DNA from 2 places in the Paenibacillus sp. JJ1683 genome. Region 1 is predicted to be linked to the other one. Evidence: predicted binding sites of a transcription regulator. Region 1 holds the regulator's gene; the other holds the start of a gene.
What was found. Region 1 encodes Rex, which represses fermentation and respiration genes when NADH is low (regulators of the CRP and FNR family bind a similar motif). Its sites were predicted from a motif close to TTGTGAAATATTTCACAA; they were not measured.

Region 1 (15,092 bases):
ACTTTCCACACACCTGTTGGAGCGTTTGAGCTCTTGGAGGTGCCATTCTTATGGGATGAAGTACCCAATAAACCTATTGCCCCAGTCACGTCGCTCTGAGAGTGATGGGCTCCCTTAAAGGAAGCCTCACTCTTTGAAAATTCAGTATCCATTCTATCGTTTCTCCTTTGCTCGCTTCAATTTGGAATTACCGATCATCATCCAAACACCGCCGCCAATTAATAGAAGGGAGACAATAATGGTTCTTAAATACATATCAACTAAATTGTAAATTTGTCCATCCGGGAACAGACGGTCCAGTGTCGGAACAAGTACGTTAATCAGGATGTAGTATGCACCTAGCAGAAGCAGTCCCAAGCCTACCCAGCGATGATATTGAGCAAACATACCGATCACAGGCTTGTCGATCAGCTGCTCCTGCCCATAACGGCTTACCTGCTGCAATGCATCAAAAAAGCTGTAAAACCAGACCACCGGGATTAGAAACAAAAAGAGTGAAAGATGCAGCACGTCCAGTATATAGATAAATCCTAAAAACAGTAGCATGAGCTGTAGTCCACGTTTTTGCAACCCAATATACATATGTCCGGCACCAGGAAATACCGATAAAATGGTAGCCAGCATTTTACTACGACGTCCCTCAACTCTTCCATGCTCCAGTTCCTCAAACAAAGTCCGGTCCTGAAGAATGTCTCCAGCTTGTTTACGATGTACATGCTGCACCGCATCAAACATGCAATACAGCCAAATAATCGGCAACACGCCTGCAAACGCCAAAAATCCGGATTCGTTTGTTATGCTAGTAATAAAGATGAGGATCGCACCAAAGCCAAAGAAGGATAACAGAAAAGACAAGCCACGCTGCATCAGCCCCAAATGAAGGTGCCCCAATCCCGGAATGAATGACAGCAAAATCGTAAAAAATCGTTCATTATCCGATCCTTTTTGAAAAACAGGTGATCCTGCCATACCATAGTATCCTTGTTGATAATACCCGGGACCAGATCCCATACCTCCCCCCGTGGTATTCGTGCCTGTGTCTGTTGCCCCCTCCGGTATCTCTCCTGATAACCCAGTCTGTCCATAAGACCCATTTGGAGAGTAGAAGCCATATGGATTAGAACCTGCATGAGGAGGATATGGAGCAGCGACAGCACGAGGATCATAACGTAACAAGCTAATCACGATATGCAGCATGCTAAGTCCCCATAAAAGGGCAGCAACAAATATACTAGCAAAAAAAGGCGTTCCGTCACTTGCTATCACTGACAAAAATATTCCTCCTGCCAGACATCCGAAAAACAAAATCGTATAGACAAACGCATTGGCTTTTCTGGTCCAGTAATAGTGTCCTACACCCGGAATGATGTTCAATAGAAATGCCAATAGCTTGCTTCGTTCCGTATAAGGCATCGCTACACTTCCTTTCTATTTATGGAATCTTGGTAAAATTCCCAACTGAAGGTTGATTTTAAACTTGTTCATATTACCCTTAAGTTATTTAGGGCTTTAATTTATCGAGCCAGGTTGTCGTAGCTTGCATGACTTCTTCACTGTAAGAGACGCGTTCTTTTGAAGGAACTGGCTTATTGCCTGTTTGCGGCATCATTTTGTCAAAGGCTCCACTGGATAGCAAGATCAACGTCAGACTTGCGGCAATAACATAGTGGAACACAGGTTTCTCAAACCAGCGACGTTTTTTAAACATAATTTGACTCGGTTCAGCTTCTATATCGGGAAGAACGGCCATTACCTGATCTGTGAAGCGCTCCGTATCCATCCAGGCAGAGTGTTCTTCCAATGTCGGCTCTAATTGCTCCAGTGCGACAAGATATAGCATCAGCGCTTGTTCATCTTCCAACAAGAGCTTTTCCAGTCGGGTAGATTCCTCTATCGAACAAGTTCCTGTAATGTATGCATGCCAGTCATTCGTTTGCCCTTCCATCCACGGTCTATCCTGTTGGTCAGTCATTGCCATTCCTCCTCCTTCCAGTGATTCCGAATCCATAGTCGTGCCCGATAGAGTCTGGACTCTACCGTTTTTAAAGCTACCTGCGTCTCTTCTGCTATTTGATCGTAGGTTTTGCCCTGCATATAGTAGGCTTGAATAATATCTCGATGCTGCTGGGGCAACTGGGCGATTTTTTGTAATAGTTCTACCGTTTGCTCTTCACGGATGAGACGGGCCAATACATCTTCATCCGGGGAAGGGAGCTGCACAAGGGATTGTGCCACGTCTATAAGCTCTGCGGGTCGCCTGTCTTGTTTGCGTTTAATATCCAGCGCTTTATGGAGCGCAATTCGGCTCAGCCACGTTTTAAACCCTTCGTTCCGGTACTGGGGGAGAGACTTGTACACTTGAACGAACGCCTCCTGCGCGGCATCCTCCGCTTCCTTGCTGTCATGCAGTACCGAATAGGCCACATGAAATACATGCTTGCTGTACAGCTCTACGATCTCACGGAACGCCTGCCGATCACCGGACCGGATTCGTTCAATGATTCTCTCTATATCAATGACGCTCTCCCCCTTCCCAATACTATAGACGCCAGGAATTTTTCTTCCCCTGCATATTTCTAAAAAAAATTTAAAAAGGACACACCCTCCTAATCGGAAGGGTGTGTCCTCTATCATTAAAGTCTACTTGCTCACTTTAAATTTCTGCCCTACATTACATGTTGCACAAGCGATACTCCGCGTTGTCCATGTATCGCCATTTCAATGTGACAGCCATAGCGCATCAATTTACTACCTAAAAGGCTCAGTTTGCTACTTTAATTGCGACCGCCACCACGGAATCGCTGGGCATATTCTTTCGCATCCTGTGCATTACGAACCCGGTTTCGGCTCCACTCTAGCAGAATGCGATCTATATACCGGAAATGTACCTTCCCAGCAAATACCGCTTCCTTCAGGGCCAGCAAAATAAGCTCCTCCGGATACCGATCCTGATCCACCCAACTGCTGATCGTCTCATATTCCATCGGTGATAATGGTCGGCCGAATTCTTTCTCAAAAATTGTGAATAAATTTCGTTCTTCTGTAAGTGGAGATTCCGATACTCCATTCAGTAAATCCGGCTTCCCGGCAAACAAAATGTCATCTTCATCGTGCTGCTCCGAACGCTCGGCGATCATACATTCAGCCAGCTTGCGATACAGACCCGCCAAGTTATAACGTTCAAATTGGACGGATGAACTGCGGTCCTCCACGGAATCTATTCGCAAAAACCCTTCTTTCATGAGCTTACTGAAATAAAGCGCGATTTCGTTTGCAGTGCACCCAATTCGAGCCTGCAATTGCTCCCATGTCGGAAATTCATTACGTTCCGCTTGTTTAAATGCAAGTAACTGCATCAGTAGCAGCATTTCACCATCCGTCAGCCGAAGCGTCCGATAATGCTTGAGCAAAGCGTAGGGAATTTGAACCATTCCGGTTTCCATAGCATAGGCTACTCCCTCCGCCCATTCTGCCGCTGATGTCTTATCAAATGATCCTGTCATTGATTATGGATACAAACGATACAGCATACGTGGGAACGGAATCGTTTCACGTACATGATCGAGTCCACAAATCCATGCTACTGTACGCTCCAGACCCAATCCAAAGCCAGAATGCGGAACGGTACCATAGGTGCGCAGATCCATATACCATTGGTAGGCTTCACGTGCCAGGTTATGCTCGTTAAAACGTTCTTCCATCAATGCTGGATCGTCAATTCGTTGGGAACCCCCGATAATTTCGCCATAACCTTCAGGAGCGATCATATCGGCACACAGAACAACCTCTGGGCGGGATGGGTCAGGTTTCATATAGAATGCTTTAATGTGAGTCGGCCAATGCGTAATGAACACAGGCTTGTTATATCTTTCGGCAATAGCTGTTTCATGAGGAGCACCGAAGTCTTCTCCCCACGGGATGTCGAATCCTTCACCTTGAAGGAAGGCAATCGCCTCATCGTACGTAATCCGTGGAAACTCGCCTTGAATTTGCTCCAGCTTCGAAACATCGCGTCCGATAGCTTCAAGCTCCTTCGCACAATTTTTCAGAACAGACTGCACGATATGGCTTACAAACTGCTCCTGAACGCGCAAGGATTCTTCGTGATCCACAAAAGCCATCTCAGGCTCGATCATCCAGAACTCAATCAGGTGACGACGTGTTTTGGACTTTTCCGCACGGAAGGTTGGACCAAAGGAATATACTTTACCCAGCGCCATTGCCGCAGCTTCCATGTACAGCTGTCCGCTTTGTGTCAAATAAGCATCCTCGTCAAAATATTTGATGTGGAACAACTCAGTTGTACCTTCCGCAGAAGAAGGAGTCAAAATAGGCGGGTCTACCTTCGTAAAACCGTTGCCGTTGAAAAATTCCTGTACAGCACGGATAATTTCCGCCCGTATGATCAGAACCGCACGTTGCTTGGCGGAACGTAGCCACAAATGGCGATGATCCATCAGGAAATCTACACCGTGCTCTTTTGGGGTAATCGGGTAGTTTTCGGTCAAATGAATGATTTCAATACCTGTAACCGTTAATTCATAGCCCGATTGACTGCGCGGCTCCTCTCGCACGATTCCAGTTACATAAAGGGAGCTCTCTTGTGTCAGGGATTTGGCGTCATTCCAAATATCCTCAGACACTTCGCTTTTTACGATAACCCCTTGAATATACCCGCTACCATCACGTAGTTGCAGGAACTGAATTTTACCGCTAGACCGCTTATTGTTTACCCAAGCGCCAATTGTAACCGTTTCCCCTACATGGCGACCCACTTGGGCAATCGTACTTTTATTTGTCATGACCGTCTCTCTCCTTGAACCGAAAATCAAACAGCCCTCCCCCTTGGGTTAGGCTGTTTGCTCTCGCTGTTTGGTGCATGTGGTACTTAAACCATAGTTCCACATGTATAAAGTTTACACTTACGGACCGAACTACTGAACCAGACGGAACGTGTCACGGGCAATTACCAGTTCTTCGTTTGTTGGAATGATCAGTACTTCTACCTTTGAATTTGCAGTTGTAATCCGGCGAATCTCGCCAGAACGAATAGCGTTCAATGATTCATCCAGCTCGATACCGAGGAATGTCAGTTGTTCCAACACTCTCTTACGCAGAACGATGGAGTTCTCGCCTACGCCTGCTGTAAATACAATTACGTCTACTCCGTTCATTGCGGCAGCATACGAACCAATATACTTGCGCAGACGGTATTCATACATTTCAAATGCCAATGTAGAATTAGCTTCGCCTTTTTCCATACCTTCAGTGATTTCACGCATATCACTGCTGATACCAGAAATAGCTAGAAGTCCACTATGCTTGTTCAGCATCGAATTGACCTCATTGACAGTCAATTCTTCTTTGTTCATGACATAAGGTACGATTGCTGGATCCAAATCACCACTACGAGTACCCATCATCAGTCCTTCCAGTGGAGTCATACCCATGGAAGTATCTACAGACAAACCGCCTTGAACTGCTGTTACACTACCACCATTACCGATATGGCAAGTGATAATCTTCAGGTCTTCCAAAGGACGGCCGACAAATTTGGCAGCTTCCTTACTTACAAAGTCATGGGAAGTGCCGTGTGCACCGTAACGACGTACCTTGTACTTATTGTACAACACTCTCGGTATGGCGTACATATAAGCTTTTTCTGGCATGGTTTGATGGAACGAAGTATCAAATACCACAACTTGTGGTACTTCTGGCATATTCAATTCAGCCGCTTTAATCCCCATCATGGATGCTGGGTTATGCAGTGGAGCCAGGTCGAACAAGCGACGGATTTCACTCTTCGCTTCAGGAGTTACGAGCGCTGACTGTTTGAAGATTTCGCCTCCATGAACCACACGATGGCCCACAGCCTGAATTTCGCTAATGCTGGAGATAACACCATGCTCTGCATCTGTGAGTGCATTCAGCACTTTACGGATGGCAGTAGTATGCTCCAAAATTTCGCTAACTTCAGTGTATTCTTCCTTATTGGTTGGTTTATGCGTCAGAATTGAAGAGTCCATACCGATACGCTCTACCAATCCTTTTGCCAAAACGGACTCGTCCGTCATATCATACAATTGGTATTTCAGGGAAGAACTCCCTGCGTTGATTACGAGAATTTTCATATCCGGTCACCATCCTTGTCATACTTAAAGAAGCCTTCGCCCGATTTCACGCCCAGATTACCTGCACGCACCATTTTCTTCAGGACGATGGACGGACGGTATTTCAGTTCGCCAAATTCACGGAACATCCGCTCCAAAGCAGCCAAAACGGAATCCAGACCAAAGCGGTCAGCCATTTCCAAAGGACCGTTTTGGAAGTTGTAGCCGATGCGCATAGCATCGTCAATATCTTCCGCAGAAGCTACGCCCTCTTGAAGTACATGAGCTGCTTCGTTAATTAGCAGACAGATAATCCGGCTAGTTACAAAGCCAGGAGATTCATAAATCATGACTCCTTTTTTCTCCACGATTTCTTCTACGAACATTTTCGTGTTTTCAAAGGTATCGTCTGAAGTTTTCAAACCACGAATAATTTCTACAAGATCAATACGGGATACTGGATAAATAAAGTGCATACCAATAACACGCTCTGGATACTTGGTCGAGCTGGCAAGCTCGGTCAGGCTCAGCGTGGATGTATTACTTGCAAGAATAATGTTGCTTGGACACACATGATCCAGCTCTTGGAAAACAACTTTCTTCTCGTCCAGATTCTCTGTAATGGTTTCAATGACCATATCACAGCTAGCGAGCTCCGCCAGATGGGATACTTTTTCAATGCGAGATAAAATCAGTTTTTTCTCTGCTTGGGTGATTGCCCACTTTTCCAGTTGCTTGTCTAGACTTGTTTCAATCATATTATAAGCGTAGTCTAGTTTCTCTGGTGTCTGCTCTACTAGCAGCACATCGATTCCTTTGGACGCGAGCATTTCAGAAATACCTTGTCCCATGGTGCCGCCGCCAATGACGCCGATTTTTTTAAATTGCATGGTTCTTAACTCCACCCTTTCCTGGTCACTCTCATATATTGTATCCTTCTTTGTCGAAAAATACATGTTTATGTCCCAATAGATAATAATATCTTAGCACGGACTAAAAGTAAAAAAAAATAACCAGCATAAAAAATTATGCTGGTAATAAAGCATTTTCACTAAATTGACATCTAAATTGATCCCCGGACAGAGTTTCTTCCTTCATCAGAATGTCAAGAGAATTGTCGAACACAGGACGATGCTTTTCCAGCAACTCCAAAGTCCGATTATGCAGGTCATTCATAATTTCGCCATTTTCCCGCATAAGTTCCTCTTTTGTAACCATTTCCATGTTAATAATCCCAAGAGAAGTCAAACCGGAAGTCATCATCGTATGAACAATGTTCAGCGCCTGCTCAAAATCATTACTTGAGCCCGTACTTCGACCGCCATAGTACATTTCTTCCGCAGTAGCCCCTGCGAGCGAGATCATAATCTGCTCCTCCAGGTACTGCTTGGTATATAAATAATGTTCTTGCTGTGGATTGTGACGCACGTAACCGAGCGCTTTCCCACGCGGGCTGAGCGCTACTTGACTTACGCTACCGGGACGGACGATTTCAGCCATAATAGCATGTCCCAGCTCGTGAATCGCTACACGTTTTTTCTCTTCCAATGTTGATTCTCGGTCTGTTTTTTCACCCATCATCACCTTGTCAATCGCCATGGATAGATGACTCTGCGCAATCATTTGCTGATCCTGTCTCATTGCATAGATGGCCGCTTCATTCATGACGCTCTCTAACTGTGCACCGGAAAAACCGTAAGACTCCTCTGCAATTTTGTCCAAATTAGCATCTTCCTGGATCGGTTTATTTTTGGCATGAATTTTAAGGATATGAAGACGGCCCTTCTTATCAGGCAAATCTACTTGAATATGACGGTCAAAACGTCCTGGGCGCGTTAAGGCGCTATCCAGCATTTCTTTGCGGTTTGTTGCCGCAATGAGCAATATCCGCGGCGTATCTGCCGAATAAATGCCATCCATTTCTGTCAGCAACTGATTCAAAGTCTGATCATATTCTCGTTGCTGTCCACCCTCACGCTTACCGCCAATAACATCAATCTCGTCAATAAAAATGATTGCATTTTCTTTCTTTTCCTTGGCTGCACGAGTGCGAGCCTCCCTAAACAACTCACGGACACGACCTGCACCAACACCTACATACATTTCAACAAATTCACTGCCTGAAGCTGCAACAAACACTGAATTGGTATAGTGTGCAGCTGCTTTCGCCATCAGCGTTTTCCCTGTTCCCGGGGGGCCTGTAAGCAAAACGCCTTTCAATGGACGGATGCCAAACTTGGAAATTTCATCATGACGATTCAAAAAATCCAAGGCTTCACGCAATTCCTGTTTAGCGCTTTCTTGTCCACCAATTTCCTCAAAAGTCAGCTTGTCCGGACCATTTTTTTTACGTTTGCGCTCTTGCCCGGCACCTACGGCCAAGCCGCCACGAGCATGCATGAGCATTAACAAGCCACTGAGCATCACGCCCGCAACAAGAAGAGGGATAATATTCACCCCAATAAAAACGAGAAATATAATGGCCACCGGCACAATACCGATTAATATTTCCTTGATCCATCTAGGCATTAGGCCATACCCCCATTTGCTGAGATTGACGTGGCAAAACGATAAACTTCGTCGCATTGCCTTCGCTGAGTCGGATATAGACATTGTTCGAATCCATATCGGTATCAGCCTTGATACCTGTCTTTTTCTTTTTCATCTGCTCAACTGTAGATGAAATTTGAGTATACTTTTTATTTTCCATCGCTTCGGCTACAGGAAACATAGCCTCAGACCACCATTGATTCAGTGCTGAATTGGAACGATCTGCGATATCCAGCTTAATGGTGCGGCTGCCAATGATGGATTGCCCTTTTTGCTTAACCACATCGACTAATCCGGCCACATCCGCCTGCGGTTTGAGATCTAGTTTCAATACCACCTGATCCTGTTTAATATCTATTTGAGCGCTTGTCACGCCTGGATATTGAGATACCAGTTTTTCCAGAGGACTTTGCATTGTAACCTGACGATAAATGAACCATCCTCCAAACATTAACAAGGCTGCCAAAACGGCCGCCACAACAATAGGAACTGCACGCAATTTCAAACAACATCCTCCTCTCAAAATGTAAAACCCAGAAGAAACGGGACGAATGTCAACAAACAACCAAATTGCATGATCTTATAATGATCAGCAACTCATTTATCTATCATTTTTGTCTATCACTTATAAAATATAGTATATCATAACGTAAATCTAATATCGAAGGCAATGTGTGGAGGAGTTGTGATAAGGCAAAAAGATGCTTCTGGCTTTTAGTCCAGCTTTGCGGAGCATTAAGTAAAAAGACGCAAATACGAATTAAATCGTATTTGCGTCTTTTTCTAATACTTTCAATCATTCCAAGCTATATAGACTGAGTATAAAAGTTATTTGGAGTGGCCCCATAGCTGTCAGCCAGCGGAGTGGAACACTTGAATCTGCAGAAGCGAAGCGATCGTAAGATCAAATGGACTACGCAGCGCTCCTAACGCTCTTGGGTACTCCCAAGCCACCGATCCACACTCTTAACATCGCGCTAGTAATTAGGCAAAGTATACTTTATCCCCGTCGATGCTCCATCTGAGAAACGGTAAAAGGTATAGTTGTGATGGCTTTCATCATCGTAAAACAGTTGCCATACATATTCGCCATTGAACACACTCGGTTGGAGCCTTACAATTTTTGCATTTGGAAGTTGCTGCTGAATTATCGCTGTCATTTTTTGCTCGTCGACTCCGTTTTTCATCAGCTCGGTATGAACACCGCTTGGATCTGCCGCAGGTATGTTAGGTTTCCCCTCCATTTTTTGAAAAGGAACCCATACCATTATATTTTCATTCTGTGCGTTTTTTCCTTGAACTACCCAATATATCTGATCCCACACAGACTTCCATGTCTGAGTCGTGCTAACCAGACCACCTGATTGCTTGGCCTTCATGATAGCGGCATTTTTCTCAGCCACCTGGTCTTGAGTAACATACGAATAATACCAGAAAATGCTGACCAGGATCAGTATTACGGCCAAAATGGCGACCGCTATCCATTTCTTCTTATTTTTCAAACCTGTGCTTCCTCTCTAAGGGGATGTGACACCTAAATTAGCGCGACAGCAGCCCTTCAAAGGCGGCTTGTGCCTCATGTTTGATACGTTCCTCGTCCATCGTCAGGCATTCGCCATTTTTCACAACCTGACGGCCGTCTACCCACACATGAGCCACGTCTTTGGCACTTGCAGAGTATACGGCATGAGAAATAAGATCTGTACGCGGCAAGAAATGGGCCTGATCCAGATCTAGCGCGATAAAGTCAGCCTTATTGCCTGCTGCCAGCGCTCCTACCTCTTTTAAACCAATCGACTTTGCACCATACTCTGTTGCCAGACGTAGTGCTTCATTTGCAGGAACTGCCGTTGGGTCGCCAGATACTCCCTTGTGAATGAGTGCCGCCAGACGCATTTCCTCGAACATATCCAGGTTATTATTGCTGGCAGGACCATCTGTTCCGAGTGAAACAGTAACTCCTGCACGCAGCAATTCAGGCACTCTAGCTACACCACTTGCCAGCTTCAAGTTGCTGCCTGGATTATGCGATACCGCCACACCTCGTTCCGCTAACAAAGCTATTTCTTCGTCGTTCAAGTGAACGCCGTGGGCAACAAGTGAAGGACGGGAGAAAAAGCCAAGCTTATCTAAGTGTGCAACTGGACGCAAGCCGTAGTCGCGTACGTTTTGTTCAACTTCGGCGATCGTCTCGGACATGTGCGTATGCAATGGTAAATCGAGATCATGTGCTGCTTGAACAAATTTCTCAATAAACGCAGGCGGGCATGTGTATGGGGCATGAGGAGACATCATTGTTGTGATACGTCCGTCTGCTTTTCCATGCCAGTTACGCGCAAAAGTCACGGCCTCAGCTAGCTTGATCCGCTGTTCTTCTTCTGAACAGAGTCCAATGGCTCCACGCATCAAGCTTGCACGAATGCCCGACTCTTCAGCTACACGAGCCACCTCATCCATATGATCGTACATATCCAGGAAAGTCGTGGTTCCACCTTTCAGCATTTCCAGCACTGACAAAGAAGTTCCCCAGTACACATCCGTAGATGTAAACTTGGCTTCCATAGGCCACATTTTTTCCTGAAGCCACACTTGAAGTGCCAAATCATCTCCATACCCCCGCAGCAGAGACATCGCCGCATGACCATGAGTATTGATCAGACCAGGTAAAAACAATAACCCCTTGCCGTCGATTGCTTCTGTCTCTTCCTCACCCGCAGGCAAAGTCTCGCCAATGTAAGTAATACGGCTATCCTCCACAATCATAAAACCATCGATTACCCCAGCCTCGGGTCCATTCACGGCAAACGAGCCGTTTTTAATCATCCATTTATTCACTGTCATATTGTGCTTCTTCCTTTCCGTCCTCCAGATAATAAGCGAGGCTAAGCAAATCAGTTGTAAAGTCTGTGGCATGTATCCGAATGTTAGCCGGTGCCTTGAGAATGATAGGTGCAAAGTTCAAAATCGCTCCAATTCCACTCTCAATCAGCCTATCAGCTACGTGCTGTGCCTCAAAATCAGGTACAGTAATAATCCCGATTCGTATATTTTTTTCTTTCACAGTCGCTTCCAGTTCATCCATCGGCTGTACGACCAAAGTATTGATTCTGGTCCCAACCTTATCCGGGAACGCATCAAAAACCGCCACAATCTTCATATTGTCTTTTAAATAAGCATTATAGTTCGATAGGGCTTGACCCAGATTACCTGCTCCGACCAATACTACATTAATTTGCTGGTCGATTTTCAGGATATGGCGTATTTTCTCAATTAGATAAGAAACATCGTAACCGATGCCCTTCCGACCAAAATCGCCAAAATAGGCAAGATCTTTACGAATTTGGGCCGGATTCAAATCTAACCTCTGTCCCAGCTCTTGAGAAGAGACCGTAGCCACCTCCCGTTTGTGCAGTGCATTCAGATAACGTAAATATACGGGTAATCTCCGTACGACAGCCTCTGAAATTTTATCTGATTTCATACTTGCTCCCCCTAATTGTAACGGACTTTAAGTGTCCGTCCGTTGTGCCTCAGTCTCCGGGGCGGATTGGAGCCATTCGGCGATGCGGGGCACCATTTGCTCCGATGGCATATGCTCCATTTTTGGTCCCGGTAACGAGTACAAAAAGTGCTTTCCATAATAGGATTCGATCACACGCGTATCGTAAACGATGACGACTCCGTGGTCGCTCGCTGTACGTACCAATCGCCCAAATCCCTGTTTGAAGCGAATAACTGCTTGTGGTACAGACAGCTTCATAAATGGATTCTTCTTCTGCTGCTGGAGCAACTCGCTTTTGGCCTCCAGTAACGGGTGGTTGGGCGGTTGAAACGGCAAGCGAACGATAGCCAGACAAGTCAAAGCTTTCCCTGGAATATCGACGCCTTCCCAGAAGCTACTGGTTCCCAGCAATACAGAAGCTTTCGCTTCCTGAAAACGGCGGGTTAGCTTGCTGCGACTCCCACTGTCCACACCTTGTCCTAACACGGTAATATCGCTGGACGCTAACGCCTCTTTGAGCGGCTCATACACTTGCCGGAGCATCCGATAGGAAGTAAACAGAACGAGCATTCTCCCCCGCGTCGCCTGGGCAGTCGCTCCTAGAGAGCTAACGAGCATCTCTACAAAATGTGCATCTCCTACACTGCCCTTCACACTCGGAAAATCTCGCGGAATGACCAGCAACACCTGATCCCTGTAATTAAAGGGTGATGGGAGCTGTGACGTCATTAATCGTCCTTGATCTGCTGCCTCCTGCAAGCCGAGTTGATCGGTCATGTACTGAAACGATTTATCTACCGATAAAGTAGCAGATGTCAGAATAATACTTCTTTTTTTGTCAAAAAACATTTCTTTCAACTGGCGGCTCACATCGACGGGCACCGCATAAAATTGCAATGATTTACTACGGAATTGTCCACTCGCTTCAAGCCAATATACGGTTGTTTCATCATCGAGTCGTATAAAGAAGCGCAAATTTTCCCTAATCCCCGCCAAATCCTTAAGCAGACCCGTGATATCTGTAATGAGACTATCCGCCGCATAATCGTCATGTTCTTCCTTGACATCCAGCATCAGCTTGTCGCCCTTGCGCAAAATTTCGCTCAATGTTACATAAAGCTGATTTTCCAATGCCGCCGCCTGATCCCACTTTGCAGGCTTGGCTGACGGTTTGAGACGCGAAGAAAATTGCCCCGTTTCACCTGGTGTGGCATCAGTTCGCTCTGGTAACATGCCAAACAGCTTATCGCTTAGTAGGTCCCAAGTTTCCTTAACCTCTAACACAAGTGGGTACAACTGATCAATGACCGAGGCCCATTCCGTCGACTTCTCATGCCCCGACTTTGCCAACTGCTGACGTAACGAAGGCAATTGCCCATTCTTGCTGTCCTTGAACAATCGAGTCAGCGTATGCACGAGTGTGAAATATTTCATATGCATGCCCAGGTGCTTACCAGCTACTTCCTCTAGATGATGTGCCTCATCAATCACCAAGTGTTCATAGCTAGGCAACAGTTGATGACTTGCTTTGACGTCGGTGAACAGCTTGGAGTGATTCGTTATAACCACATCCGCTGTTCCTGCTTCATGACGTGCACGATGATAGTAGCATTTGCGGAACCATGGACAAGAACGACCAAGACAGGACTCGGAATCACTAGCAACCGTTTCCCAAAAATCCCCTCCACGGTTGCTCAGGTTTAGTTCCTCATCATCACCGGTTTCTGTCAGAGTCAGCCAGACAATCATTTGAGCCGCTGTAATCAAGTCTTCCTTTGGTGTGGCGAAGTCTCTTCTGTTTATTTTATGTTCAAACTTACGCAGACACAAATAATGCCCCCGTCCCTTAAAGATGGCAGCCCGGAACGGGAAGGGAATCACTTTGGTCAGCATCGGAATATCACGCTCTCGCAATTGCTCCTGCAGATTAATGGTATGCGTGCTTACGGTGACCCTCTGCCCATATTTTACACTGTGATACAGTGACGGAAGCAAATAGCCCAGGGACTTCCCTGTTCCTGTACCCGCCTCAATCAACAAATGCTTATCTTGACTCAGGGCTTGATTTACACCCTCAATCATTTGTATCTGCGCCTCGCGCTCCTCATATTGGCTCAAGGATGAACGCAAATTGTCCCGTACATCATCCATATACTGCTCAAAGGAAACGCCTGACAGTGGATTCGGATCATCTTCTCTGCGTGGAGCAGCCAGTTCAGTCCAATCTTCCACTTTAAGCGCAAGCTGACGAAAAAACTGATGTTTCTCCAAATCCTGAATAGGATCTAGCTCTTTCTCTTCTCGTATGCCGTCAAGAAACCAACCCAGGTCGCTGTCTTCCTCTGCGAACAAATCGCTAAGCCGCTGTATCGTTATCAGAGGCAGTGCTTGAAGCTCACCCAGACACTTTAAAAACACCTCAGCCGTAGCCAACGCGTCGCTGTCTGCTTGATGAGGGCGGTCATGCGCCAGCCCAAACTCTGAGGAAACAAAACCTAGCTGATAAGAAGATAATGATGGAAACATAATTTTCAGAAAATCCATCGTATCCAAAATTCTACCGCTAAAGGGTAAATATCCACACCGGTCCAAAGCGCTTTGCAAAAAATTAAAATCAAACGCCACGTTATGACCGACGAGTACGACATCGTCCAGCATAGGCACGAGCTCCATCATCATTTCTTCGAGTGCAGGTGCATCCTTGACGTCATCGTCTGTAATTCCGGTCAATCCGGTGATAAAAGGTGGAATAGATCTGCCAGGGTTTACATAAGAGCCGTAAACACGGGAAATGCTGTTATCATGATCTATAATTGCAAGTCCGACTTGAATGATGTCATCCGCGGACTGGGTGCCTGTCGTTTCAAAATCCAATACCGCAAATTTCATTCGAGCTTAATCCTTTCTTATGACACATACAATAATAATAA
Region 2 (15,092 bases), 2.7 Mb from region 1:
CTGGATGCAGGCCAGGAACTATCACTGGAAGCTGGAACCGCACTATATTTAAAAGGTGGAGCCAGCAGTATAGTGCTAGATGGTGAGACGGACACCAAAGCCCCAGTGATTTATCAGGAAGGTACGGTAAAAGCTCCAGTTTTCGTAGCTGACCTTCCTCCTGTACCTGAGCCGCCGTTGATGAATATTAAGGCGTATGAGGCCGCACAATCTAAAGCAGCCAATGCTTCTTCCAGTAGTACGGCTCCTGCTCCTACAGCAAAGGTTACAAGTCCAACGGCACTTCAACAGGCCAATGCTTTGCTGGGTACAGTATCCAAGCTATTAGGCTCCATTCCAGCAGTCGGGAAAGTAGCCAATGTGATGTTGAATATATCGGGTGGACTAGCAGGTAAAGTGGCGGCAACGGTTTTACAAGTATCCGCAGCAATCCCTGTTCGGAGCAAAGGAACGCCTACCTTGGGGGCGTCTAAAGAAGCAGGCATACATCCGTTAAAACATTGGGCAGGTCTGGCGCTTCAAGGATTGATTAGTCAGTATGAGCATGAGCAAGCAAAACAAGCCTATTATAGCAAGTGGATTTTAGGCAAAGTATATACGAGTGCACGTCATGTAGCGCATTCCGGTGGTCCCCTAGAGCTCGTTCAAAACTTGCTGAGAGAATCGAACACTATAGTTCATGCTTATCAGCAAATTCCCACCGAGTTGAGACAACGCTGGAGGGCGAACTACGACAGTTACATGGCTCAACAGCCGCAGCCGAAGCAAGAGGAAGAATCTCAGTCCTGGTGGGATCTTATGGCGGCAGTCCAGCTCCAGAATGCGGAAAATGAAGCCATTATGGCGAAGCAGATGGCGAACGAGTTGGAGTATGCCGCAGATGTGGGTGGAGAAGTTGTACTAGGAGCAGCAGCAGCGGTTGTAGAAGATTATTCGTTCGGATTAATGAATAAGGAATATACCTCAGAGCATCCGATGGCGCGTAAAACAGGTGAAGTGATCGGACATTCTTTGACGACTGTAGCCGGAGCTGTAGAAACGGTTGGTGCTGTGACGGAAGGATTCTTAGGTGGTTTGGTAACAGCTTCAGGAGTAGGGGCACCTGTAGGCGTCCTGGCTATGGCACAATCTGCCCTTTTGGGAGCACATGGGACAGCGGTAACGTATACCGGAGCATCCAATAGTGTGGAAAGTGCTAAGGATCTTTATCGAATGTCTAAAAGCGAGGGTCCAAATAGTTCAACGCCGTCTAAACCTTCTGGCGGAAAGTCAGGTAAGAGCGAAGGAACACCTGCTTCACAGAAACCGAGCAAACCCAACGAGAATCCGTCCGGGACTAAGGGGACAGGTGACGTTGTTAGTAATATTAAACTTACAGAACCTTCTTTACCAAAGGGTAGTAAACCTAAAGGTAATTATGGAGCAGGAGATTCACATGGAATAAAGAAACAAAATGAAACAGCCGATTTCTTGGCTGACAAAGGTTATGACATTAAGATGTTGGATGAAATTGATGGTGGAAATGGTTATGGGATTAAAGAAGGATCGAATCCAGATTTTTTAATCGAAGGGAAAGTATTCGATTGTTATGCGCCTAAGCCAGATGGTAAGGTACAAAGTATAATAAAAGAAATAGCAGGAAAGACAAAGAACCAATCTGGAAGAATTGTTCTCAACTTAGACAACTTTCCAGATGAAAAAATTGCAGAAATTACTGGAACAATTTTAAGAAAAGCAAATCCGAATGGTGATTTAAAAAGACTTGAAGAATTAATTAGTGTTAAAGATGGCACAATTACAAAAGTATTTGGAGGAGAAAAGTGAGATGGACTGTGAATTACTTTTAGTTTCAAATTTAGGACCTGAAACATTAAAGAGAACAATTTATAACATAGTAAGCGAGACAGTTAAAGATAAAGTAACTAATTACGAAAACTTTTCTCGTCTTAGCTGCAGATATTTCACAATTGATATTGAAACAGAAGATATTACTAGCATTGATTTTTTAAGAGAAGAATACGGCATGAAAATAAATACAGAAATTAGTGTTCAATTGTTTGGGAAAACATTTTATGAAGGACTGGAGGTCTTATTTCAAACTATTGGGAAGATTTTAAAGAGCTTTAATCCTGATATGGTGTTTTTGGAAAATGGTACAGATCAACTATTTAGAAAAGAAAATGATACTGTAATTGTAAACACAAATTTAGACCAGTATCAAAAGAACTATCTATCTAATAGAATAATTGATTCGCTAAAATATCCATATATTGAAAAAGATTTATCTAACTAAAATAAATTTACAATGTCAGTTCAGGAAATTATCAATGAGTCTGATGAAGGTATAGCTAATTATGGACTTCATTCTCACGAAGAGTTTGAAAAGTATATAGCTAAACAAAAGTATCCGAGTGAAAATGTATTTTGTGTGCCATTAAAAGGTATAGATTATAAAGCATTGATTATTTCAGAGGGAACAAGCAAGTTTGTTGATTTAAAACTTGGTTTATATATGCTTGATAGAGAGTATGATATCTTCATTTATTAGAGAACAGAATTAAGGTTTGAAGATATTGGTAAATTTTTACAAGGCGAAGATTTTATTAAATTCAAATCAGAGCTTTCTGAACATAATCCTAGTAATCTAAAAAAATGAATTTATTCTAAGTAACCTCCCCCAGTAGTTCTGAGCATCACAATACACCAAATTGTGGATTTGCCATGCCATGATTCGCCTCCATTTGAAAAACCCGCTCATAGAGCGGGTTTTTGCTTTTTAGTAGGATCGATTGCGGACTAAGTATATTCCAACTCTACAAACTCCGATTATCCAAATCATTTTTATTATGGGAGCGGCCTTTCCAAGTCATAATAACTGCTTTTATTCTGAGCAAGGAAGGATTCAATTCGATCCATTGTCCGTTCCGATATCAATCCCCTTCTCCATATTAATTTCAGAAATATACATTGAAAATAACACATGGGATGGTTCTTTCTGTAAACAAACTCTCTATTCTGGCCGATACATACATAAGATGGGTTATTGTTAAATATGCCCTTTTGCTTTTATATTTTGAATTAAATACTTATCTTTTTTACGAAGAAGGGACTAACCCTATGAGCTATATGGACGAGCATATTTTAAGTCTCAAAAATAGGCTTAATTATGATGTTGCATCTAATAACGTAAATACGAGTCTTTCTCAAACTGCTATATCCGAACGGGATCAATCCGTTTTCGGGAAAAATCAGGCGTTGCGGTTAGGTGATGAGTTCATTACGTTGGAATGGAGGATGATTTTGGACGGACAAATGGAGGTTAGCGTCCCAAAATCTTTTAGCTTGATGCCACTGGAGCAGGCCCAATTTAAGTATCCTTCGGAATATCGTCCAGAGGTCATTTATACCTCGGAGGATGGAACGGTGAATATCACCTTTAATCGGACAGAGTCCACTTTGGCAGACGAGGAACTTTCTGAGTTTGTGGAGCAAATGGCGGACACTTTGCGAGCTGTACAACCAATCCGTAACTGGCTGGGCACTCAATTGATCGTGAATCATTGCGGTCTGTCCATTGGCATGATCCGTTTTATAGCTGCAGGCGTGGATACGAATTTGTACAACGAAATTCTACTGTTCACCCATGCAGGACAGGTGATGATGGGGACGTTTAACTGTACGGAATCGGACATGGAGGTATGGATACCTGTAGCGGAAAACACAGTGCAGTCGCTTCATGCAGTTTCATTGCCCTTACAAACTACGCTTGAGAAAGGAGCGGATTCGCTATGAGTCTGGGCTACGATAATATCCAAATCCAGCCTTACGAGCTGGTTGAGCTGGAGCAGCTTACCCTCACGAAGAAAATCAACGAGCATACTCGGCTCTATTTTACAGGGATCATCCCGGAAGAGATGCAAGACAGCTATGTGGAAACGACGGAAAAGAACACGGTGATTGAGGTAAGCCAGCAGAATGAATTGGGTGAAAGTAAGCCGCTATTCAGCGGGATTGCGCTATCGGTCGAAGTGAAGGTTGTGCGGGATGTGTACTATCTGGAGGTAGAGGCGATATCCCATACTTATCGGATGGATATTCAGCAACACACCCGTTCTTTTCAATATACCAAAATGACGATTCCTCAGATGCTGGAGCAGATTGGTAAGGATTATGAAGGGTTGGATGTGATTGATGGAGCGACAGGTGGAGAGCCTATCGGACGGATTGCCATTCAGTATCAGGAAACGGATTGGGCTTTTTTAAGACGCATGGCTTCCCGCTATCATACGAGTCTGATGCCTGTGGCGCGTTTTGACAGTCCTAAATTTTATTTTGGCATTGAAGACAGCCCTGCACAGACCGTGCTAGATCATACCCGTTATACGGTACGCAAGCAGATGCTGCCTTTTCGCTACTTTCAGGAAAATGAGCAGGCGAAGGTGAACGAAAATGATTTTATTTTTTATGAGGTGGAGACAGACGAGGTGCTGGATCTGGGCGCTCAGTTGACCTTTCAGGGACACAGTTTGTATGTCATTGAGGCTTATACGGAGATGAGGCAAGGGCTGTTGCGGCATCAATATGTGCTTGCCTCGTACAAAGGCTTACGGCAGAAAGGCTATTATCAGGAAAAGCTGGCGGGTGCTTCATTAGGCGGGGTGGTCGTAGACGTACGTCAGGATCAGGTACGTATCCATCTAGATTGCGACAAGAAGCAGGCGGTCGATCAAGCGCATTGGTTCAATTATTCGACGGTGTATAGCGGCGGGGGACATACAGGCTGGTACGTAATGCCGGAGAAAGGGGACCCGGTTTCACTCTATTTTCCGGGCAGCCGTGAAGAGGATGGGGTAGCAGGCAGTGCAGTCCGACGTGCAGACAGAGGAAGCGGGCATAACAAGCTTTCCAATCCGCAGATGAAAATATGGCGAACACCTCATGGAAAAGAAATTCGTTTGGGACCGGATGAACTGGTCGTGACGGGTAAAGATGGTGCTATTTTTATCAAGCTGGACGATAAGGAAGGCATTCATATTATGAGCAATAAACAGGTAAGTATCTCGGCGGGTGGTAACCTGAGCTTGTCGGCTGGGAAAACGATGAATTTGTCGGCAGGCAGCGAGCTGCGTATGGATTGCAATGGCAGTCATATTCAATTGAGTGGATCAGCGGATATGAAGGGCAGTGAAGTGAAGTCGAATTAGGCTGTAGGGCAGCGGATGAATGGCATCAGCCTGAAGATATGAATTTATGAGAGCTTTAGGTGGTGGTTGAGTACAAATGGAGAAGCCTATGGATGAGTTCAAATCGCAATGGCAGGACATTTTGAATCAGGCATGGTTTCTCATCCGCAGAGACTGGGCACTGAAGTTCAAGGTGACGCAGGAGCAACGGATTCAGGCCTGTGTCGAAGAGTTTCGGGGATATTGCCAGCACATTCGGCAAGAGCAGCTTCAAGGAAGAAAAGGAAGGATCGGTTATATCACGTACTCTATGCTACGTACCATGTGGCTGGAAGAACGGCCTGGTTATCTCGTAGAGATTTCCGATGCTTTATGGATGCTTGATCCGCAGCCGATCCGTTTTGAATGGGATACAAGCTGGATATATTCCTACTGGACCGATTTGCAGCGACAATTGCGAGGGGAGGTAGAGAAGCAGCATGTTTCTCTATCGGAGCTTGAATGGGAGCAGATAATGTTGGAGGCAGTAGTACACATTCATACGCTCGTTGTGAACGTGTTGCGTTTGGCGATGAAACAGGCTGTGTGCTTGCCGGAGTTTCAAGAGCTGGAGCGAGATGAGACGTTCGAGATTCGTGTGGGGGAATATATGGATCATAGTGTGTCGGTATATCGAGAAGATCGCAGAGCCATGGAGGCCAATGAGATTCGGTCGTGGTTGGAGGAAAGAGAAGAACATGCGTACAGCTATCAGGCGTTGACCCAAGTTGAACTATCGGATGGGGATTACAGCCTGTTGGATTTCCGTTATACAGCCTTTCGCCAAATCAGAATGGAACACAGCCGTCTGCATGGTTGTATCCTGGTAGGAACGGTGTGGCAGGAAAGTCAGCTAAATGGAATCGATTTGACATACAGCGTACTTCATGGAGCCAATTTTAGCGGATGCTCGTTGAAAGGGGCCATATTGGATGTCGTTATAGGTAACGCCGGATATGGATCAGATGCTTCACTAGATTGGGAGCCATTGGGTTTTGCTGGCGTAGATTTCGCAGGGGCGAGCTTGCAGGGGGCCCGTTTTCAAGATGCACAGTTGCGGGGAGCCATATTTCAAGAAGCGTTACTACAAAAAGCGTCCTTGGACGGGGCAGACCTCACGGATGCCTGCTTTGTTGGAGCAGATGTGACAGGTGCATCCTTTAAAGGGGCTTGCCTGATCGGGACTGATTTTACGGGTGCAAACGTACAAGGAGTCATTTTTACCGATGAACAGCGTAGAGGAGCCATTGGTTTGGAGTGGTCTACACAGGTCAGGGATGCTGCTAGCAAAAGGGGGTGGCTGCACTGAGATATTTTCGACTGATGGTAGACGAGCGGGTAAAGCATCGGGTGGAGCCTGCTGCGCTGTCTCCTTTGCAAGTAGAAGATATCCTGACGGAGGCCGAGGGACAGCAACAGCAGGATGAACCTCTTTTTTTGGCTGTACATACCGATCCACGAACAGTGTACCCGGATTTTTTGGAATTTCCCCTACCACTGGTGTCCGATCGGATGAAAGTATTATTGGAGAAATATATGCCGGAACTGAAGTGGAAAGCAGCCATCCTTACCGATTTCCAGCAGGCCAGACAGGAGGTATACTGGGTGCTTCGTCCGCCGATGGTGGACTGTTTGTCCGCACAAACGGAATGGTACCTCAATGGTACGTTGAAGCGTTTGCTACTGAGACAGGGGGAGATAGAGCCTCCTGTTTTTCGGATTGAGGGACTGATCGAACCTTATATCTATATCCATTTGGGCGTGGCAGAAAGCCTGCTGCGCCGATCTTTTACAGGTATTCGAGTGCTAAGAGTTGAGATAGAAGCACTAAGGAGGATGGGGTAAGTGGGAGAAGCCCAGGTGAGACCGGGAACGGGTGCAAAAAAAAGCTATGTCGTGGCAGGAGCGATCTTAAGTTGTAGTTATGGCACACAACCTACCCGTTTGAAGAGACCTTTTAGCCATGGAGTCTACGTAAAAAACAAAGCACAAATGAACATTGGAGATTACGTTCCAGGAGTGAACATTCAGTCTTTTGGAAATTGCTCCAGTCCCTTAAATCCGGCTGTGCAGGCTAGTGAGATGGTAGACATCTATGGCGTGAAGAAGGCTCCGTGTGTTCCAGTCCTGACCATGCCGTGGCTGAATGGGAAAAGTGATGTGAAGATCGAAGGACAGCCGGCTTTGACACAAAACTGTACCCATCAATGTCTGTATTGTGGTCATATTCAAATTGAAAATGATGGACAGGAGCTGGACTAAGGGTCTGTTTCAAAGCTGTTAGGTTTCGAATTGTATTCGGGACGTGTATACAGTTGAACTGAAGGCTGCTTCGCATTCGTATCCGATGGATATCCAGATAAAGAAGCGATCTTATCAGGATATCCATCGTACCTACGATGGTCTGGTCACTGCAATAGTACGTTTAAAGTACAAGTAATATCAGTATGGAGATGGCCTTGATATTATGGGGGTGAAAAGCAACTCAAGGGTCTATCTTCTTCCCTTTTTAATAAAGTGTTGACAAGAATAAAAAAATATTATATCTTTATATCAAGATAAATAAATTAAAGATAAAAACAAACAGAAAATTTTGCATAGGGAGGTATACACATGATTGCGATTTTAGAAAGAATTAATCAGTTGGCAAACAAAGCAAAAGAAGTTGGGTTAACTGAAATTGAAAAAACGGAGCAAATGGATCTTCGCAAGGAATACCTTCAAATCTTCCGGGGCTCTGTACAAAGCATTCTCTTGAACGCTACGATTTATGATCCAAATGGAGATGATGTTACCCCTGAAAAACTTAGAAGAGAGCAGGCTAAAATCGTTAAACCATGAATTTAGCTTTGCTAAATATCTCTAATTTAAAAATCTTTAAATAATAAGTATAATATGGAGCGTGATTTTATGTTGGCGAGTGGATTGTTGTTGATACGTTTGGTAGTAGGATTGCTATTTGTGGGGCACGGGGCTCAGAAGCTTTTTGGCTGGTTTGGCGGTTATGGTCCAAAAGGTACCGGTGGTTGGATGGAATCAATCGGGATCAAGCCCGGAGTATTGATGGCCGTGGCCGCTGGATTGATGGAATTGCTGGGAGGAGCTCTATTTGCTGTAGGACTGCTTACTCCACTGGCTGCACTGTTGATTACGATGACGATGCTTGGAGCGATTGTCAAAGTACATGGTCAAAACGGGATCTGGGCCACCGCTAATGGCTATGAATATCCGCTGGTTCTTATTGCTGTCGTAGTCGGTATTGCGTTGATAGGCGCAGGTCCATATTCCATTGATGCAATACTTCATTAATACATGAACTAAGTCATTAAAAATTACCAATGATAAAAATAAGGATTTCTACAATTAAAAGGAGGATTTTATATGTCACTTCAAACTGCAGGTATTCATCATATTACAGCTTTTGCTGGTAATCCGCAGGCAAATGTCGATTTCTATGCAGGTATTCTTGGACTTCGGTTAGTGAAGAAAACGATCAACTTCGATGCTCCTGAGGTTTACCACTTGTATTTTGGTAACGAGGCAGGAAGTCCTGGAACGATCATTACTTTTTTCCCGGCACCAGGAACTCCCAAAGGGCGAGTCGGAGGCGGTCAGGTGGGCATAACCTCGTATGTGGTACCGCCAGGTTCACTTGATTTTTGGCAGCACCGTTTGCAAAGCTTTGGGATTGAAGTTACGAAAACAAGCCGTTTTAATGAACAATATCTTCAATTCGAGGATAATGAGGGCCTACGTCTTGAGCTTGTTGAACGTGCAGAAGGAGCGAACAGTACTTGGTCTTACGATGGCATTTCGGCTGATAACGCCATTAAAGGGTTCGGAGGCGCCGTACTATTTAGCGTCAATCCACAGAAAACGATGGATGCATTGGAGAGCATACTCGGATTTACGAAAATCGACGAAGACGCCGAATATGCTCGTTATCAATCTGCAGGAGAAATCGGTAATATCGTGGATGTTCCGCTTGCGAAAATGGGCTTAGGCTTTGGTGGAGCAGGCACGGTACATCACATTGCATGGCGCGCAAAAGATTTCGAGCAACATGAAGAGTGGAGAAGCACAGTCCAGCATTATGGCTATCAGCCGACCCCAATCATCGACCGCCAATATTTTAATGCAATATATTTCAGAGAAGCGGGCGGCATACTATTTGAAATTGCTACAGATCCACCGGGATTTGCTAACGATGAACCTGCGGAATCTTTGGGGCAGAAATTAATGCTACCAGAGTGGTATGAACCGCAGCGGGCTCAGATCGAGGCAAACCTGCATACTATTGAAGTGAGAACATTAACAGATAAACAAAAGTAAACGAAATAGCTGCTGTTTTGCATCCAGATAAAGTCACATATATCCACAATCTCATTCGATTGTGGATTTTTCATTCGATGAATTACCTCCTGAAAATGAAATCTTCCGCAATTAACCTATATTTATGATTTGACTAATCTAATATACGACATTATCTATCCAAGACAGAACCTGCTTCCAGGTATATATCTCATGACCTTCCACCCTCTTGTTATTACACCAGCTTTTCAGACTTTACTAACATTTCTCGTAACACATGAGCGACTCGGCTTTTCCGGTTCTCAGCTTTCCTTTGTATCGCTCGTAATGATTGTTGGTATGCTGGGGTGTTGTTGTGATAATAAAACTGCTTGGCAGCAATGCGTAGTGTCCTTCTCAACAACATAGCTGATGGACGTGTTAACCTGGAACGGAGCCCCCTGCGCAATACTCGTAGCGTATTTTTGTAGGTCTCAAAATCCTCGGATGGAGGAATCAGAGCAAATAAATTTAACGAGGAGTCATTGAACCCGTAAGTTTCATACATGATTCTTAAATTTTCCGTATTTAAAACGTTACCTCTAAGATGGGTTGGATGCTCCTGATGATACCCGACCACCTCTTTGATGCAATAAAAAGGGATTTTTAAGCGATGCAGTCTATAGCCAAGATCCCAGTCTTCGAGTCCGTACAGCACAAACCGTTCATTGAAACCTCCAATACGAATTAAGTGGTTGCGTCTGATGGCCACACAACGAGTTACTAGCATCATCCAGGGAGCTACGTCCGTTGAGGCAAATTGTTTCTGCGTATTGGGAGGAACCCTTGTGGGACTAACGACTTTAGACAGTGCGCCCGTTTGATGAAGGATATCTTCTGGCGTTATGACCGGGGTAATTTCATTCGCTGTTTCAAAGTCAGGATTCCATAAGCCGGATTGTGTAAGTATGCTCCGACAATGTTCTTTTTCTTCCACAGAAAAATCAGGGTGATAGTGGGTAAATGCATCGTCCCACGAGTGCGGAATGCCTGAAAGCACAGATTTGGGATACTTGCGGTGATAACGGCTCACGGTTTTAATGAAATGAGGTAGCACCAAAAAGTCAGCGTCACAGAAAATGATGTATAGCCCTTTTGCTCGGCGCAGTCCCAAATTTCGAACGGCAGATCGACCGCGTTGTTCAGGGTGTGACACATAGATAAGAGGATAGGATGCTTTGAAGCCTTCGACCATTTCTTTCGTTCCGTCTGTAGAACCATCATCAGCTACAATGACTTCGAATAGTTGCTTCGGGTAGGTTTGTGATTCAAATGAAGCGAGTGTGAGCAACAGCTGCTGGGCGCGATTATAGGTTGGAATGATGACGCTGTAGCGGATAGCCAATGTGATCTCCCCCCCACCATTCTAATTAGAGAACCTTTGAACGAGATAAATAATAACAATGTATTCAAGGATTTTAGCCTGGTCTAGTCAAACAACCCACAAAGTTCGAAACAGGCTTGGTCCTATGCGGATGTTAATGTGGAAGTGCTGTATTTTTTGCTGATTTGCAGATATGTTTCAGTGGTGTGATGTATATGTCATGGTAGCATTATGCATAAGGATGTAAAGTAGAAGGGACACAAACAAACATGAGATGAAATGGGCATGTTTATGGTAAACTATATGGAGTTATAGAAGACCTGAAAGAGGAGTACTATATGACACAATTTGTCTATAAGCAAATTATTGACGATCTTAAAATGAAAATTTTCGCTGGAAAGTTTGCAGATATGAGATTGCCAGATGAACGTAGTCTTAGTGAGACTTACCAGGTTAGTCGTAGTTCCATTAAACGTGCTCTGACTAAAATGGAGAGTGTCGGAATTATTTTCAAAAAACAAGGTTCCGGGACATTTATTAATCCCTTATACATAAGAAATGAATCTATCTTTAACTACGAGGGCTCTAATCTAGGAGTTACTGATAATTTTCAAATGCATGGCAAAAAGCCAAAAATCAAAGTATTGAGTTTTGAGGTCATTCCACCGACAGAAGAACTACAGCGCGATTTGTTCTTGGACACTCATGATTTTGTTTATAAAATCGTTCGGTTACGTCTGTTTGATGATGATCCATTTATGATCGAAACGGGCTATATCCCCATTAAAATTGTCCAGGATTTAAATCAGACCATTATTGAGGGTTCCATTTTTAATTATTTGGAGGACTCGCGGAACCTGGCCGTCACCAAATCCTTTTTATCTATTTTTGCAGAACCGTCTGAAGAGAATGATCAAAAGCTACTGCAATTGAAAGAAAATGAACCCGTAGGCATTATGGAGGGTGTTTTCTTTTTGGATAACGGTACCCCATTTGAATTTTCGCATATGCGATTTCACTACAAATATTTGAAATTTAATACCTTTGTATCGGTACACTAATGAAAAGACTGGAGAATTCTCCGGTCTTTTTTTTATAGTTTCGCAAAAGGATTAGAGTCTGCAAACTCTTCATTTATCACAAATTTTATTGGTTTATCCTTCTATATATTTTAATGTAAGAGCTTTTTTACTGTCTTTTTAATTTATATTTCATAGTATGTTCAAAATTTCACAAAATTGGACCGTATCACTTATGAAAAAGGTTGAATTAATTCAGTGTAGCGTTATGATGTACATGTAGATGAAATTTCCGGAAATAAATTACAAACAAAAATTACTAGGGAGTGGACACCATGGCTTTATCACCCGTGTTAGAAGATTACTCGTCTAAAACATATTTGGAAAAACTTGATGCATACTGGCGTGCAACGAACTACATTTCAGTAGGTCAGCTTTATTTAAAAGACAATCCTTTGTTGAGAGAACCTTTGAAAGATTCGGATGTAAAGGTCAAGCCTATTGGACACTGGGGCACGATTCCAGGCCAAAACTTTATTTATGCTCATCTTAATCGTGTTATTAATAAATATGATTTGAACATGCTTTACATTGAAGGCCCTGGTCACGGCGGCCAAGTGATGGTTTCAAATTCATATCTTGATGGAAGCTACACCGAAATTTATCCGCAAATCACGCAGGATATCCCAGGTATGAAGAAACTGTTCAAACAATTTTCATTCCCTGGCGGTATTGCTTCACATGCTGCGCCTGAAACCCCTGGATCTATCCATGAAGGCGGGGAGCTGGGCTATTCCCTTTCTCATGGTGTAGGTGCTATTTTAGATAATCCGAATCTGATCTCGGCTGTTGTTATTGGGGATGGTGAAGCTGAAACGGGTCCATTGGCCGCTTCGTGGTTCTCTAACCGATTTATCAATCCAATCACGGATGGCGCAGTGCTGCCGATCTTACATTTAAATGGCTTCAAAATTAGTAACCCAACGATTATGTCTCGCCAATCAAAAGAAGAGTTAACCTCGTTCTTTAAAGGTTTGGGTTGGGAACCATTCTTTGTTGAAGGTGAAGATCCTAACCACATGCATCCAGAAATGGCGAAAGTATTGGATACTGCCATCGAAAAAATTGAAGCTATTCAAAAGAATGCGCGTGAAAATAATGACCTTACTCGTCCGGCGTGGCCAGTGCTTATCTTCCGTTCCCCTAAAGGCTGGACAGGTCCAAAGGAATGGGACGGCGTGCCGAATACAAATTCGTTCCGTGCCCATCAGGTTCCAATTCCGGTCGATCAAAAAAATATGCAGCACGCGCCTGCTTTATTAGAATGGCTGAATAGCTATAGACCAGAGGAATTGTTTGACGAAAACGGTCGGTTAAAAGCAGAGATTGCTAAAATTTTGCCTACTGGCGATAAACGAATGGGAATGAATCCTGTTGCGAATGCAGGTAACCTTATTAAAAACTTGAAATTGCCTGATTTCCGTAACTATGCGTTGGATAACTCCACGCCTGGTAAAGTGATTGCGCAAGATATGTCTGTGTTAGGTAAATACGTTAAAGATGTGGTTGTTTTAAATGAAGAGAATCGTAATTTCAGAATCTTCGGTCCTGATGAAACGATGTCTAATCGCTTGGCACCTGTTTTTGAAGTAACCAAACGCCAATGGATGGATCAAATTATTGAGCCTAATGATGAATTCTTGTCTTCGTATGGTCGTGTCATTGATTCCCAATTATCCGAGCACCAAGCTGAAGGATTGCTGGAAGGTTATGTGTTAACGGGTCGTCATGGTTTCTTTGCAAGTTACGAAGCCTTCCTGCGTGTGGTTGACTCGATGATCACTCAACACTTCAAATGGCTGCGTAAAGCAACGGATCAAGGATGGCGTGCAGATATCCCATCATTGAATGTTGTAGCAACTTCAACGGTCTTCCAACAGGATCATAACGGGTATACACACCAAGATCCAGGTTTGTTAGGTCATTTGGCTGATAAGAAACCAGAATTTATTCGTGAGTATCTGCCAGCTGACGCCAACTCTCTGCTAGCTGTTTTTGACACCATTTTAAATGACCGTCAAAAGATCAATCTGGTTGTTTCGTCCAAACACCCACGTCCACAATGGTTCTCTGCTGATGAAGCGAAAGAATTGGTAGACAAAGGATTGAAGATTATTGACTGGGCAAGTACAGATCAAGGTGGAGAGCCTGATATTGTCATCGCTTCTGCTGGTACAGAGCCAACGATTGAAAGCTTAGCTGCAATCTCGATCTTGCATAAAAAACTGCTTGACTTGAAGATTCGCTACATCAACGTAGTAGACTTACTGAAGTTGAGAAGCCAAAAGTTAGATCCTCGTGGATTATCTGACGCTGAGTTTGATCAATTTTTCACAAAAGACAAGCCAGTCGTATTCGCTTTCCATGGTTACGAGGGTCTGATCAAAGACCTGTTCTTTGATCGTCACAACCATAACCTGCATGTACATGGTTACCGTGAAAATGGCGATATTACAACACCATTTGATATGCGTGTATTGAATCAAATGGATCGTTTTGACTTGGTGAAAGAAGCTGTTCTAAACTTACCTGACGCTGGAAAGTACGCGAATATTGCGGATGAAATGGATGCAATGGTTAAGAAACATCATCAATTCATTCGTGAAGAAGGCATTGACTTGCCAGAGGTAGAGAACTGGGTATGGGAAGGTCTAAAATAAAAAGTACAGTACATGTACTTTTCAGCTTTATGTTGGACAGCCAAGCAGTCAAGCATGAAGTGAAATATATGATTTGGTAGTAGTATAGAAGTGCCTGACCCCTTGACTTCAAGTATGATTTCAACGGGGATCAGGCACTTTTTGATGTAGCACACTGAGAATTTAATAGGGAAGTCACGAGCAAGTGGGTAATAAGTATATGGGAACTGAGTGGTTCGCTGCATTTTGTCTGAATATTGAAGAGGTGTTATGGTATAAGGGAATAGGAGAGGAGGCTGTTAATATGAACCATCAAATTCCGGAGAAGGTATTGAATGATGGCACTAAGGTGCCTGTTATTGGATTTGGAACTGCTGGATTGAAGGGTGCAGATGGAGTAAAAGTGATAGCCGCCGCGATTGATGCCGGTTACCGTCTAATTGACACAGCTTTTAACTATGAAAATGAAGGCGCTGTC

Region 2: ACUC6J_RS01170 (phosphoketolase family protein) is a predicted target of Rex. The motif match lies at 12,115-12,132, and genes of this name have one in related genera.

Annotation. Positions count from the first base shown of each region.
Region 1 is NZ_CM129820.1:3,311,405-3,326,496, forward strand. Features, by position in the region: gene ACUC6J_RS14100 (hypothetical protein) at 1-152, opposite strand, end outside; gene ACUC6J_RS14105 (multi-tm2 domain protein) at 154-1,413, opposite strand; gene ACUC6J_RS14110 (hypothetical protein) at 1,502-1,972, opposite strand; gene ACUC6J_RS14115 (RNA polymerase sigma factor) at 1,969-2,634, opposite strand; gene ACUC6J_RS14120 (DnaD domain protein) at 2,775-3,503, opposite strand; gene asnS (asparagine--tRNA ligase) at 3,507-4,802, opposite strand; gene ACUC6J_RS14130 (acetate/propionate family kinase) at 4,935-6,131, opposite strand; gene ACUC6J_RS14135 (3-hydroxyacyl-CoA dehydrogenase family protein) at 6,128-7,000, opposite strand; gene ACUC6J_RS14140 (AAA family ATPase) at 7,137-8,639, opposite strand; gene ACUC6J_RS14145 (hypothetical protein) at 8,632-9,165, opposite strand; gene ACUC6J_RS14150 (cell wall elongation regulator TseB-like domain-containing protein) at 9,638-10,162, opposite strand; gene ACUC6J_RS14155 (amidohydrolase) at 10,200-11,501, opposite strand; gene ACUC6J_RS14160 (redox-sensing transcriptional repressor Rex) at 11,488-12,141, opposite strand; gene dinG (ATP-dependent DNA helicase DinG) at 12,169-15,051, opposite strand.
Region 2 is NZ_CM129820.1:256,666-271,757, forward strand. Features, by position in the region: gene ACUC6J_RS01105 (CdiA C-terminal domain-containing protein) at 1-1,824, shown strand, start outside; gene ACUC6J_RS01110 (hypothetical protein) at 1,826-2,293, shown strand; gene ACUC6J_RS01115 (hypothetical protein) at 2,306-2,548, shown strand; gene ACUC6J_RS01120 (hypothetical protein) at 3,118-3,792, shown strand; gene ACUC6J_RS01125 (hypothetical protein) at 3,789-5,204, shown strand; gene ACUC6J_RS01130 (pentapeptide repeat-containing protein) at 5,281-6,531, shown strand; gene ACUC6J_RS01135 (hypothetical protein) at 6,546-7,067, shown strand; gene ACUC6J_RS01140 (DUF4280 domain-containing protein) at 7,068-7,484, shown strand; gene ACUC6J_RS01145 (DUF896 domain-containing protein) at 7,836-8,063, shown strand; gene ACUC6J_RS01150 (DoxX family protein) at 8,133-8,531, shown strand; gene ACUC6J_RS01155 (ring-cleaving dioxygenase) at 8,604-9,554, shown strand; gene ACUC6J_RS01160 (glycosyltransferase) at 9,769-10,917, opposite strand; gene ACUC6J_RS01165 (GntR family transcriptional regulator) at 11,235-11,957, shown strand; gene ACUC6J_RS01170 (phosphoketolase family protein) at 12,251-14,635, shown strand; gene ACUC6J_RS01175 (aldo/keto reductase) at 14,919-15,092, shown strand, end outside.